2 regions of the Kitasatospora sp. NPDC059160 genome follow, and region 1 is predicted to be linked to the other one. Evidence: riboswitches for the same ligand, from Rfam matches in the RefSeq annotation. Region 1 holds a riboswitch; the other holds the start of a gene.

Region 1 (7,007 bases):
CCGTCCAGGCCCCGCAGGCGCGGGCGGACGCCTGCACCGGCACCACCGGGGTCACCGTCGTGGTCGACTTCACCGCCGTCGGCGGCGGCGTCCAGACCGGCTGTGCGCCCGGCGACCCGGCCAGCGGCCTGGCCGCGCTGACCGGGGCCGGTTTCTCGTACTCCTTCCACCCGCGCTTCCCGGGCTTCGTCTGCACGATCAACGCCCTGCCGACGACCTGCACCAACCCGACCGGCAGCGCCTACTGGTCGTACTGGCACGCCCAGCACGGCGGCCCCTGGTCGTACAGCAACCTGGGCGCGGGCAGCTACAACCCGGCACCCGGCGACGTCGAGGGCTGGTCCTTCGGCGCCGGTGCCCAGCCGGGCATCACCGCGCCCTGAACCGCGTCCTGAACCGCGTCCTGAACCGCGGACGCCGACCGGTGCCCCGGCTCCTCTCCCGGGAGGGGCCGGGGCACCGGTGACCCCCCCACCGCTGCGCGTCAGCCCCGGTGCCGCACCCGGGTCCTCCCGCTCGGCCACCGCTGACGCCTCATTGACTCTGCTTCGGTCAACGTGGTCTGATGAACCGATTTTTTGCCCTCGGCATTCAGGGGAAGCCGGTCCAACTCCGGCGCTGACCCGCAACCGTGGACCCACCTGAGGGTGGGTGAGCCGGAATGCCTGGACCGGGGGTGTGTTCACACAGCACTTGCGTCGTCGCGGACTACGACGTGGTCTCGACGGTCCCGTGTTCCCCGTGGGCGGCCGTCGGCTGCGCCGTTTCTCCCGTGTCGACCGACCAGGGAGTCGTCGTGAGGGTCAGCAGCAGTCGTACACGTCACAGAAACCGGGACCTCGCCTCGCTGGTGGTCGCCGGTGCCGTCGCGGTCGCCGCCTGCGGTACGGTCCTGCTGGGGCACCCCGAGAGCGCGGCAGCCCGGCCGACGATCCCGGCCCTGACCGGTGCCGACCTCACCACCGCCCGGCACGACGCGGACGGCCCCACCGCCACACCGACCCCGCCTGCCGGGAGGAAGCCGGACGCCGCCAAGGGGAGTGCCTACCTCACCGACCCGTCCCGCCTGACGGACGGTCACTACTACGAGGGGTTCCCGGCCTTCGCCGACTTCGGCCTGACCATCGACGGGGCCTACGCCCTCGCCGCGACCGGTACGGACGACGCCGCGCTGCGCAGGATCGTCGACTTCCTGGACCAGCAGGGCAAGGACGCGAGCGCGCGCACCGTCAACGACTGGACCGCCATCGGCACCGAGTACGCCGGCGGCGGGTCCATCGGCAAGGAGGCGCTGCTCGCCGAGGCGGTCGGCCGCAACCCGCGGAACTTCGGCGGCCACGACCTGATCGCCGCCCTCGCCGCGATGGTGTGCACCAAGGCCGACGCGAGCACGGGCTGCGACGCCCCGGGCAACTACACCTACGCCACCTCGGTCTTCTCCCAGGCGCTCGCCGTCATGGCCCAGCTCCGGGCCGGAGAGTCGACCGGTGCCGCTCCCGCGATCGGCTATCTGAGGAGCCTCCAGCACCCGGACGGGTCCTGGCCGAGCCTGATCCCGGCCGCCGGTGACGCGGATGTGGACAGCACGGCCATGGCCGTCATGGCCCTCGCCCTGGTCCCCGGGGACGAGGCCGCCCAGGCGGTCGAGAAGGGCCTCGGCTGGCTCGCCGCACGGCAGTTGCCCGACGGCGGCTTCCCCGGCGCGGCCGGCAACTCCACCAACTCGGCCGCGCTGGCCGTCCAGGGGATGACGCTGCGCAAGGCCGCCTACGGCGGACAGATCGCCAAGGCGCTCGACTTCCTCGCCGGGCAGCAGAACGGTGACGGCGGGTTCAACGTCGCCTCCACCGGGCAGCGGGGGTCGGACGTCCGGGCGTCCACGCAGGTGCTCGGCGGCGCCACCGGCATCTCCTTCGGCACGCTGTCCCGCGACCTCGGCGGCTCGCCGACGCCGACCGGGACGCCGTCCACCACGCCGACGGGCACGCCGACCCCGACCGGTACGGCCACCCCGACGGGTACGGCCACCCCGACGGGTACGGCCACCCCGACGGGTACGGCCACCCCGACGGGTACTCCCTCCACCACTCCGACCGGCACGCCCACCCCGACCGGCACGCCCACCCCGACGACCACGTCCTCCGGAACCCCGACCGGCGCGCCCCCCACGACCGCGCCCGTCCCCGCCACTGACCCGCCGTCGTCCGGCGGCGGCGACGCCCCGGTGGGTAGCGGTGCCGATGCGGTCGGAGGCGGACCGGCGCAGACCGGTTCGGACCACCTGGCCAGCACCGGAACCCAGGCACTGGCGCTGACGGCGGCCGCCGGTGCGCTGACCGCGCTCGGTGCCGCTGCCGTCGTCGTCGCCCGTCGCCGCCGGACGGCCGCCCCGGGGCGTCACCGGTGAGCCGGGGACTCGGGCAGCGGCTCGCCCGGCTGTCCGGAGCGGCGGCACTGACCTCCGCGCTGGCGTTCGGCGGCCTCGCCGTGGGCGTGGTCCCGGCTGCCGCTGCGCCGTTGCCGATGGAGCAGTGCACTCCGACCTCCGGGGTCGTCCTCGCCGTGGACCTGAGCAAGTGGGGCGGCCCGCTGCTGCGCTCCTGCGGCTCCACGCCCACCACCGGCTACACCCTGCTGAACCAAGGGGGTTGGAAGACCACCGGCACCGGCCACGACGGCCCGGCCTTCATCTGCCGGATCGGCTACAGCGGTTACCAGGGCGGCAAGCAGTTCCCGACCCCGGACCAGGAGAAGTGCGTCCTGACACCTCCGGCCACCGCGTACTGGTCGTACTGGCACGCTGATCCGGGCCAGAACGAGTGGTCCTACAGCCAGCTCGGGGCGATGCTCTACCAGCCGAAGCCCGGCAGCGTCGACCTGTGGATCTACGGCGGCACCAACGTGGAGGGCACCGAGGGGCGTCCGACCTTCTCGCCGGACAGCGTCCGGGCCCACAACCCCAGTTCCGGCGGGCAGCCGGCCGACCCGGGCCAGGGCACGACGGGCGGCTCCGGCGGAGCGGCGAGCGGTTCCGGTACGACGGGCGGATCGGGCACGACGGGCGGCAGCGGTACGACGCGTGGCGGCGGCTCCGGCTCGACCGGGGGTGCCCCGGCCCCGGCCGCACCCCGGCCCGGCGGAACCCGTCCGCCGGCGCCCGCCGCGACCCCGGGAACGGGTACCGCGGCCACTCCTGCGGACGGCATCACCCCGCCGGGAGCGCCCGATCCCACGCCGGTACCGGCCGAAGTCTCCACCGCCCCGCCGACCGAGACCCCGAGTGACGGGCCGACACCGCAGACGGCCGTGGCCGCGGCCGGGGCGACGTCCGCGCCCGCCGTGCCCGGCGGGGTGGTGGACGCCAACCCGGTGGCCGACGCCCCGCACGACTCCGGTTCGATGGTGCCCGCTGCGCTCGGGGCGGTCCTCGTCGTGGCGCTGGGCGTGGCCACGGTGGTGGCCGCACGCCGTCGCCGCCGACGGGCCGAGTGATCCGGTGAGCGCGCAAGACACCTGCGGCCTCGGCTCCCCGCAGCGCAGCCCCGGGCGGGGCGCCGGGGGCCGGCGCGCCCCGCGCAACCTCCACCCGCTGGCCTGGTGGGCCTGGGCGCTCGCCCTGGCGACCGCGGCCAGCCGCACCACCAACCCCTTGCTGCTCCTGCTCGTCCTCGCCGTGCTCGGCTACGTGGTCACCGCCCGCCGCAGCGAGGCCCCGTGGGCCCGCGGGTTCACCTACTACCTGTGGCTGGCGCTGACGGTGGTGGCGATCCGGGTGGTCTTCCGATGCGTCTTCGCCACCGGTGTCACCCCGCACGACCACCTGCTCTTCTCCCTGCCGCACATCCCCACCCCCGACTGGTACGCGGGGATCCGGATCGGCGGCCCGGTCTCGCTGGAGGCCACGCTCTCCGCCGCCTTCGACGGGCTGCGGCTGGCCTGTCTGATCTGCTGCATCGGCGCCGCGAACACCCTCGCCAACCCCAAGCGGGCCCTGCGCGTCCTGCCCGGTGCCCTCTACGAGCTCGGCGTCGCCGTGACGGTGGCGCTCAGTGTCGCGCCCCAGCTGGTGCAGAGCGTCCAACGGGTCGCCCGGGCACGGCGGTTGCGTGCGGGGCGGCGCAAGGGCGTCCGTGCCCTGCGCAGCATCGTGGTGCCGGTCCTGGAGGACGCGCTGGAGCGTTCGCTGGGCCTCGCGGCCGCGATGGACTCGCGTGGCTACGGGCGTTCCGGCACCGCCTCGCGCCGGTCCCGCCGGCTCACCGGGGTGCTGATGCTGCTCGGCCTGTGCGGCCTGTGCGCCGGGGTGTACGGACTGCTGGACGGGACGGCCCCGGCCGCGCTCGGCCTGCCCGCCTTCCTCGCGGGTGCCGTGCTCTGCGTGGCGGGTCTGCTGCTCGGCGGGCGCCGGGTGCGGCGCACCACCTACCGGCCGGACCGCTGGCGGGCCGCGGAGTGGGGCGTGGCCGGTTGCGGAGTGGCCGCCGCCGTGCTGCTGTCCGCCACCGTCGGCTACGACGCCACCGACCTCAACCCCTCCCTCTACCCGCTGACCTGGCCGACGCTGCCGCTGGTCCCGGTGCTCGCCCTGCTCCTGGCGGGCGCGGCCGGGATCGTCTCGCCGCCGCCCGGCCGCACGCCCGGACCCACCGCCGTGCCGGGGCCGCGCCCGACCGCGCAGCCCGACGACGCCACCGCCATCGCCGCCGCCACCACCACCGACCGCACGACCTCCGAGGTGAGCACGTGATCCGATTCGACCGGGTCGGCGTGGTGTACGACGGCGAGAGCACGCCCGTCCTGCGCGACGTCGACCTGCACATCCCGGAGGGCGAGCTCTGCCTGGTGGTCGGCCGTACCGGGGCGGGCAAGTCCACCCTGCTCGGCGCCGTCAACGGCCTCGTGCCGCACTTCACCGGCGGCACCCTGCGAGGCCGGGTCACCGTGGACGGCCGGGACACCGCCCACCACCCGCCGAGGGAACTCGCCGACGTGGTCGGCGTTGTGGGACAGGACCCGTCGGCCGGCTTCACCACCGACACGGTGGAGGAGGAACTCGCCTACGTCATGGAGCAGTTGGCGATCCCCCCGGAGGTCATGCGCAAGCGGGTCGAGGAGACCCTGGACCTGCTCGGCCTGGCCGAGCTGCGCCACCGCGCCCTGCACGAGCTCTCCGGCGGCCAGCAGCAGCGCGTCGCCATCGGATCCGTCCTCACCGCGCACCCCCGCGTGCTGGTCCTGGACGAGCCGACCTCCGCGCTCGACCCGACGGCGGCCGAGGAGGTGCTGGCCGCGATCACCCGGCTGGTCCACGACCTCGGGGTGACCGTCCTGCTGGCCGAGCACCGCTTGGAGCGCGTCGTCCAGTACGCCGACCGCGTCGCCTACCTGCCGGGGGACGGGACGGTCGTGCACGGTCCGCCCGCCGAGGTCTTCCGGGACACCGCGATCGCGCCGCCCGTCGTCGACCTCGGCCGCCTGGCCGGATGGCGGCCGCTGCCGCTGTCCGTCCGGGACGCCCGCCGCGCCGCCGCACCGCTGCGGGAGCGGCTCACGGACGTACCGGTTCCCCCGCCGCGCCGGGCAGCGGCGGCGGGGGAACCGGTGCTGGAGGCGAAGGGCGTGGTGGTCCGGTACGGGCCGGTGGCCGCCGTCCGGGACGTCCGGCTGGACCTGCGCGCGGGCGAGGTCACGGCGCTGATGGGCCGCAACGGCTCCGGGAAGTCCTCGCTGCTGTGGGCCCTCCAGGGTTCCGGGCCCCGCCAGGGCGGCAGCGTGAAGGTCACCGGAGCCGGGGGCGGGAAGGCCGAGGACCCCAAGCGCCTGCCCGCGGCCAGGGCGCGGCAGCTGGTCGGGCTCGTCCCGCAGACCCCCACCGACCTGCTGTACCTGGAGACGGTCGCCCGGGAACTCGCCCAGAGCGATGCCGAAGCCGAGGGCGCCGACGGGCCGACCGCCCGGCAGATCCTGGACCGCCTGGCCCCCGGGATCCCGGACGACACCCACCCCCGGGACCTCTCCGAGGGGCAGAAGCTGGCCCTCGTCCTGGCGATCCAACTGTCCGCCGCACCAAGGGTCGTGCTGCTGGACGAACCCACCCGGGGGCTCGACTACCACGCCAAGGAGGCGCTCACCGGCATCGTGGACGCGCTCGCCGCCGAAGGCCGTACGGTCGTCGTCTCCACCCACGACGTCGAGTTCGTCGCCTCCGCCGCCGACCGCGTCGTGGTGATGGCCGAGGGCGAGATCGTCGCCGACGGGCCGACCGCCCAGGTCATCGTCGCCTCGCCCACCTTCGCCCCGCAGACCGCCAAGATCCTCGCCCCACTCGGCTACCTGACGATCCGACAGGTCGCCGAGGCCCTCGAACCGGCGGAGGCCGCGCGATGACCGCCGTACGGATCCCCGGCCGGGCCCGCGTCGTCGTCGCCCTGGCCGCCTTCATCGGCCTGGTCGCCTTCACCTGGCCGTTCGTCGTCGCACCCGGGAAGTTCGGCTCCAACTACGCCCCGCCGCTGATCTTCGCCGCCCTGCTCGTCCTGGTCCTCGCCGTCGTCATCGCCGAGATCTCGGCCGGCGGCATCGACGCCAAGGCGCTCGCCATGCTCGGCGTCCTGTCCGCCGTCAACGCCGGGCTCCGACCCCTCGGCGCCGGGACGGCCGGCGTGGAGACGGTCTTCTTCATCCTCGTCCTGGCCGGCCGCGTCTTCGGCCCTGGCTTCGGCTTCACCCTCGGCTGCACCTCGCTGTTCGCCTCCGCCCTGCTCACCGGCGGAGTCGGCCCCTGGATGCCCTACCAGATGTTCGGCTGCGCCTTCGTCGGCATGCTCGCAGGCCTTCTGCCGAAGACCCGGCGCCGCCGGGTGGAGGTGCCCGTGCTGGCCGTGTACGGGGCCTTCTCCGGCTACCTGTTCGGCTTCCTGCTCAACCTGTCCTTCTGGCCGTTCTCCACCGACCCGAACAGTTCGATCGCCTACCTCCCCGGTCTGCCCTTCACCGAGCAGTGGCAC
Region 2 (7,007 bases), on a different contig from region 1:
GCGCTGACCCGCGCGCTCCAGTACGAGATGGGCATCACAGCGCTGTCGAACTCCTTCGGCCCGACCACCCTCTCGACCCTCCAGGCCAAGTACCCGAGGCTCGACGAGTCGACCGTCCCGTCCGCGAACTTCTGCCGTATCCTCCAGGCCGCCCTGTACTGCAAGGGCTACGACGGCGGCGAGATCGACGGGAAGTACAACGACCGGGTGAAGGCCGCGGTCGGCAGGCTCAAGACCCACATGGGCCTGGAGTCGGTGTTCCCGGGCAGCGCCCTCGAACCCAAGGTGGTCAAGGGCCTGCTCACCATGGACGCCTACGTCACCGTCAACGGCGGCACGGACGGCGTCCGGGCCATCCAGCGGTGGCTGAACGGCCGCTACGTCAACCGCAAGGACTTCTTCGTCATCCCCTGCGACGGGCACCACTCCCGGGACGTCGCCAAGTCCATGCTGCTGGCGATCCAGTACGAGCTGGGCATGGCCGACGGCACCGCGAACGGCGCCTTCGGCCCCGGCACCCAGGCGGGGTTGAAGGGCCGCACCCTCACGGTCGGCGCCACCGGCACCTGGCCGACGCTGTTCACCGCGGCGATGATCCTCAACAAGCGGGACGTCCCGCTCGGCGACTTCACCGCCACCGTGAAGAGCGGCGTGGAGGCCTTCCAGTCCTTCGTGAAGCTGCCGGTCACCGGCACGGGCGACTTCCAGACCTGGGCCTCGCTGCTGGTCTCCTACGGCGACCAGACCCGCCGGGGCACGGCCTGCGACGGCGTCACCAAGATCACCCCGGCCCGCGCCCAGGCGCTCAAGGACGCCGGCTACCAGTACATCGGCCGGTACCTCTCCAACGCCTCGACCACCAGCCTGCCGGAGAAGCAGATCCAGCCGGGCGAGCTGGCCACCATCAAGCAGTACGGCCTGCGCTGCTTCCCGATCTACCAGACCTGGAGCCGGTCGGCGGACTACTTCGGCTACGAGCAGGGCAACAACGACGCCTTCCGCGCGGTCGAGTGGGCGCGCTTCCACGGCTTCAAGCCCGGCACCACCATCTACTTCGCCGTCGACTACGACGCGATGGACGGCGAGGTCACCGCCAAGATCGTCCCGCACTTCCGGGGCGTCCACCACACCATCAGCGAGAACTCCCCGTACCGGGTGGGGATCTACGGCCCGCGCAACGTCTGCCAGCGGGTCGCCGACGCGGGCTACGCGGAGACCAGCTTCGTCTCCGACATGTCCAGCGGCTTCTCCGGCAACCTCGGCTACCCGATGCCGACCAACTGGGCCTTCGACCAGATCGCCACCATCACCGTCGGCTCGGGCGCGGGCGCCATCGAGATCGACAACAACATCGCCTCCGGCCGGGACACCGGCCAGGGCGACTTCGACCCGGGCCTGCCCAGCGTCGCCGGGCTCGACGTGGACCTGGACAAGACCGCCTACCGCGACCCGATGCTGCGCGACGTGCAGAAGTACCTCACCTCGATCGGCGTCCCGGAGACCGGCGGCTCCGGCTGGACGGACTCCGACTGGGTCACCCTCGGCGGGGTCTCCACCACCAAGGCGTACGACCTGGTGCTCAGCGCGGACTGGCTGTTCACCGCGCTGGCCCGCGAGTTGAAGCTGCGCAAGGCCCTGATCCAGGCCCCCGTCCTGTGGGAGCTGCGCAAGCTGAACCCGCTCGACGCGGTCTCCGACGCCGGCGTCCGCAACGGGATCCTGGAGGACTGCAGCACGGGCTGGGGCCAGATCTTCGCCCGGGTCGCCATGGCCGCCCGCAACTACTGCCTCAAGGAAGGCCTGATCAACGGCTCCCCGCTGGCCGAGCCCAACCTGCGGGAGGTCTGGGACAAGCTCCAGGACCCGGCCTACAACATCCGCTCGGTCGCCTACCTGACGGTCTACAACGCCCACCAGCTCAAGATCGCCCGCCCCGACCTGACCACTGGCCCGGCCGACACCCAGGCCCTGCTCGCCCGGTACAACGGCCTCGGCGAGGACGCCCAGCAGTACGGCCGCGAGCTGATCGGCCTGTACAACGTCCTGGAGGGCTACAACCTGCTCTCCCGCACCAAGTGAGCTCCGCTGCCCCGGCGGACGCCGAACGGCCCCGGGACTACTCCCCCACCGCCGCCGTCGTGAACCTCCTGCTGGGGGTGCCCGGCATCGTCCCGGTCTGGCTGCTCTACTACTTCGCCGCCAACTGGCCGCTCGCCGCACTCGGTTGGACCAGCCGTGAGCCGACGGAGAACGACGGTGTCCTGCCGTGGCTGCTGCTGCCCGGCCCCCTGGTGCTCGGCTCCGCCGTCCTGTGGTGGTTCGCCAACCGCGCCCTGCGGCGCCGCACCGCCCCGCACGGCCGCCGCGCGGTGTACTGGCCGACCAGCGTCCTGCTGACCCTGGTGCCCACCTTCGTGCTCATCGTCGTCCTGTAGGAGAAAGAGAGTTGGAAAACGTGCAGACCACCGTCACCCGGCGCACCGTCACCCGACGGACCGCCGTCCGGGGCGCCGCCGTCCTCGGCGCGGCCGCGGCCACGGCCGCCCTGCTCCCGGGCACGGCCTCGGCCGCCCCGGGCACCACCCCGCCGCAGGCTCCCGGGCTCCCCGAACTCACCGAACGGAAGCTCCCCACCAGCGCCAACGGCTGGACGATCGAGAAGGAGGCCAACCACGTCTCCACCGTCTGGACCCGCCAGGTCGCCGGCACCGGGCTCTCGGTCGACCTCCGGATCGGCGACGTCGAGGAGATCCTCGTCCACCTGATCCGGCGCTTCCACTACGAGGTGGAGGAACTCCCCGACGGCGACCTGCTCGGCTGGCAGGAGATCGGCGGCCTGCGGACGGCACTGCCGGAGTCGAACCTCGCCTCCGGCACCGCCGTCCGCATCCGCCCCGGCGCCTCGGCCAAGGGCGGCCTCTTCGCCCACCAGGAACTGGTGCTGCGCGACATCCTCGCCGACTGCCAGGGCGTGGTGCGCTGGGGCGGGGACGACGACGAGGTGGACGAGTCGCTGTTCTACCTCGCCCTCGGCCCGCAGGACCGCCGGGTGAACCGGCTCGCCGACCGCCTGCGCGGCTGGGCCGAACGCCCCGGCTCGGGCGCCGGCACCCCGGTGGACGTGGCCTCCCCGGACCGCCGCACCGAGGCGAGCACCCTGGCCCGCACCCAGCGCGCGGGCTGACCAACCCACGGGGCGGGCCCGGCAGCCGTGCCGCGCCCGCCCCCGAACCCGTCCGATCGGCCCGCCTGATCAGCCCATCTGATCAACCCGCCCGATCAGCCCGCGAGTTCGGCCCGCAGGCGGCGGGCGGCCGCGACCAGGCTGTCCAGCGAGGCGCGGGTCTCGGGCCAGCCGCGGGTCTTGAGGCCGCAGTCGGGGTTGACCCAGAGCCGCTCGGCGGGGATCGCCGCCAGTCCGGCCCGCAGCAGCTCGACGGCCTCCTCGGTGCTCGGCACCCGCGGGGAGTGGATGTCCCAGACACCCGGGCCGACCTCGCGCGGGTACCCGGCGGAGGCCAGTTCCCCGGCGACCTCCATGTGCGAACGGGTCGCCTCCAGGGAGATCACGTCGGCGTCGAGTTCGTCGATCGCGGTCATGATCGCGCCGAACTCGGCGTAGCACATGTGGGTGTGCACCTGGGTGTCGGCGCGCACGCCCGAGGTGGCCAGCCGGAAGGCCTCGGTGGCCCAGTCCAGGTAGGCCGGGCGACCGGCGGCGCGCAGCGGCAGGGTCTCGCGCAGGGCCGGTTCGTCGACCTGGACGACGGCGGCGCCCGCGGCCTCCAGGTCGGCGACCTCGTCGCGCAGGGCGAGGGCCACCTGCCGGGCGGTCTCGGCGAGCGGCTGGTCGTCGCGGACGAAGGACCAGGCGAGCATGGTGACCGGGCCGGTCAGCATGCCCTTGACCGGGCGGTCGGTCAGGTCCTGGGCGTAGCGGAACCAGTCGACGGTCATCGGCTGCGGGCGGGAGATGTCCCCGGCCAGGACCGGCGGCCGGACGTAGCGGGTGCCGTAGGACTGCACCCAGCCGTGCCGGGTGGCCAGGTAGCCGGTGAGCTGCTCGGCGAAGTACTGGACCATGTCGTTGCGCTCGGGCTCGCCGTGCACCAGGACGTCCAGGCCGGTCTTCTCCTGGTAGGCGACCACCTCGCGGACCTCCGCCTCCATCCGCTCCCGGTACGCGGCGGCGTCGATCCGCCCGGCGGTCAGGTCGGCCCGGGCGACGCGCAGTTCGGTGGTCTGCGGGAAGGAGCCGATGGTGGTGGTCGGCAGCAGCGGCAGTGCGAGCCGGGCCCGCTGGGCCGCGGCCCGTACGGGGTAGGGCTGGGCGCGCCGGGCGTCGCCCGGGGTGACGGCCGCGGTGCGGGCGCGCACGGCCGGGTCGCGGGTGATCGGCGAGGTGGCGCGGGAGGCCAGGTCGGCGCGGTTGGCGGCGAGTTCGGCGGTGATCGCGCCGGTGCCCTCGCGCAGGGCGCGGGCCAGCAGCGCGGTCTCGGTGGCCTTCTGCTTGGCGAAGGCGAGCCAGCGGGCGATCTGCGGGTCGATGTCGCGTTCGAGGGTGGCGTCGATCGGCACGTGCAGCAGCGAGCAGGAGGGCGCGACGTCGACCCGGTCGGCGAGCCCGAGCAGGGTGGCCAGGGTGGCCAGCGAGGCGCCCAGGTCGTTGATCCAGATGTTGCGGCCGTCGATCACCCCGGCGACCAGGCGCTTGCCGGGCAGCCCGCCGACGGCGGCGAGGTCCGCCAGGTTGGCGGCGGCCGGTCCGGTGAAGTCCAGCGCCAGGCCCTCCACCGGGGCCTTGGCCAGCACCGCCAGGGCGTCGCCGAGGCGGTCGAAGTAGCTCGCCACCAGCAGCTTGGGGCGCTCGGTCGGCGCGCCCAGCTCGCGGTAGGCCCGGGCCGCGGAGTTCAGCTCGGCCGGGGTCCGGTCCTGGACCAGCGCGGGCTCGTCCAGCTGCACCCACTCCGCACCGGCGGCCCGGAGCGCCGCGAGCAGTTCCGCGTAGACGGGCAGCAGCCGGTCCAGCAGGGTGATCGGCTGGAAGTCGGGGGCCACCCCCGGCGCCGGCTTGGCGAGCAGCAGGTAGCTGACCGGCCCGACCAGCACCGGACGGGCGCCGTGGCCGAGCGCGAGCGCCTCCCTGAGCTCGGCGACGGCCTTGGCCGGGTTCGCGGCGAAGGCGGTGTCCGGCCCCAGCTCCGGGACGAGGTAGTGGTAGTTGGTGTCGAACCACTTGGTCATCTCCAGCGGAGCGACGTCCTGGTTGCCGCGCGCCATGGCGAAGTAGCCGTCCAGCGGGTCGGCGTCGACCGCCGCCCGGTGCCGCGGCGGGATCGCGCCGACCGCCACGGTGGTGTCCAGGACGTGGTCGTAGAGCGAGAAGTCGCCGGTCGGGACCTCCTCGATGCCGGAGTCGGCGAGCTGCTGCCAGTTCCCCCGGCGCAGGTCGGCGGCGGTGGCCAGCAGCACCTCGGCGGTGACGGCGCCCTTCCAGTACCCCTCGATCGCCTTCTTCAACTCCCGGCCCCGCCCCTGGCGGGGGTAGCCGTGGGCGGTGGCGAGGGTCGCCGCGGCTGCGGACTTCGTGGTCAAGGGACTCTCCTTCGCGAGTCTGGTTCCTCAAGTGCCCGGCGACGGGGACGAGGACGCGAAGGGACGACGGACCGGACGGGCCCCCGCACACGGGTACGGCTCCGCCAGGTGTGGTCGCCGACCCGCCCTCGAGGTCACCGGATGGCCGGGCGCGAACGGTCGCACCCGGGCAGTGGCAGGTCTTCGGACTCGCGGGCCCGCCCGTCCTCCTCGAGGACCGGCACCTACTGGCCGTCGCTTCCCAGACCCGAACCGGGCCCAGTGCGTATGACGGCGGTCGTTCCCACTCACCGCTGCGGGGCAGTCCCGGACTGGCCAGTTGAAAGGCGTCACCGGGTTCCCTCTTACGACACCCCGCCTGGCGGACGGGGCGAACCAGCTGCACCCGCCACCCTACGGGCAGCCCGCCGCTTTCCGGCCGGAGAACCGCACAACCGTCCACATGATGAGACGACGTCAGCCTCCGACGACCTCGGCCTGCGACCGGGGTCAGCCTCCGGCCGCTGCGACGGCCCGGGTCAGCCGACCGCCACCCCGACCAAGCAGGTGTCGTCGTCGGTGTCGGCACCGCTGTACTGCAACAGGTGGTCCAGGTGCCCCTCGAGGCCGTCCCCACCCTCGGCGGCCAGCCGGTGCGCCCGCTCGGCGAGGGTCGTCAGGTTGCTCAGCGACGCCTGGAGGGACTCGTCGCGGCGCTCGATCAGCCCGTCGGTGTACATCACCAGGGTGTCCCCGGGCCGGAGCACGATCTCCTCCTCCTGGTAGTCCGCCTGGTCGACGGCGCCGAGCAGGATCCCGCCGAGCTGCGGGAGGGTCCGCGCCCGGCCCTCGCGCAGCAGGACCGGTGGCGGGTGGCCAGCGCGGGCCCAGCGCAGCCGCCGGGTGGCGGGTTCGTAGAGCCCGCAGACGGCGGTGGCGGTCACGTTGTCCGTGAGGTGGTGGGTCACGCTGTTCAGCCAGTTGAGCAGTTGGCCCGGTCCGGCACCGGTGGCGGCCAGGCCGCGCAGGGCGTTGCGCAACGCGACCATGCCGGTGGCTGCCTCGATGCCGTGCCCGGCGACGTCGCCGACGCAGATCAGGACGTCGCCGGTGGGCAGCACGAGGGCGTCGTACCAGTCGCCGCCGACCAGGTGGTCCTTCTCGGCGGGGCGGTAGCGCACCGCCACGTGCAGGTCGTGAAGGTCCAGCGGCCCCCGGGCGGGCGGCATGATGGCGTGCTGGAGCTGGAGGGCGAGGCGGCTGCGCTCGGCGGCCTGCTGCTCGCTCTGGGCGAGCTGGTCGCGGGTGGCGGCCAGGGCGACCTCGGTCCAGTGCTGGGCGGAGATGTCCTGGTAGGCGCCGCGGACCACGCGCAGTCCGCTGTCCGGGTCGTGCACCGGTTCCGCCACCACCCGGATGTGCCGGGTGACCCC

The links. A riboswitch is a leader RNA that binds a small molecule or an ion and turns the genes downstream of it on or off. The one in region 1 is predicted to bind cobalamin.
Region 2: it holds a riboswitch for cobalamin, as region 1 does, so the genes downstream of both, metE (5-methyltetrahydropteroyltriglutamate--homocysteine S-methyltransferase) here and ACFXOZ_RS01170 (prenyltransferase/squalene oxidase repeat-containing protein) in region 1, are expected to answer to the same signal.

The regions. Positions count from the first base shown of each region.
Region 1 covers NZ_JBHZCN010000002.1:34,631-41,637, forward strand. The annotation lists gene ACFXOZ_RS01165 (flagellar hook-length control protein FliK) at 1-383, shown strand, start outside; cobalamin riboswitch at 544-688, shown strand; gene ACFXOZ_RS01170 (prenyltransferase/squalene oxidase repeat-containing protein) at 851-2,407, shown strand; gene ACFXOZ_RS01175 (hypothetical protein) at 2,404-3,492, shown strand; gene ACFXOZ_RS01180 (CbiQ family ECF transporter T component) at 3,497-4,747, shown strand; gene ACFXOZ_RS01185 (ABC transporter ATP-binding protein) at 4,744-6,387, shown strand; gene ACFXOZ_RS01190 (ECF transporter S component) at 6,384-7,007, shown strand, end outside.
Region 2 covers NZ_JBHZCN010000011.1:46,467-53,473, reverse strand. The annotation lists gene ACFXOZ_RS06915 (glycoside hydrolase domain-containing protein) at 1-2,079, shown strand, start outside; gene ACFXOZ_RS06910 (hypothetical protein) at 2,076-2,435, shown strand; gene ACFXOZ_RS06905 (hypothetical protein) at 2,456-3,184, shown strand; gene metE (5-methyltetrahydropteroyltriglutamate--homocysteine S-methyltransferase) at 3,280-5,595, opposite strand; cobalamin riboswitch at 5,773-5,942, opposite strand; gene ACFXOZ_RS06895 (SpoIIE family protein phosphatase) at 6,114-7,007, opposite strand, start outside.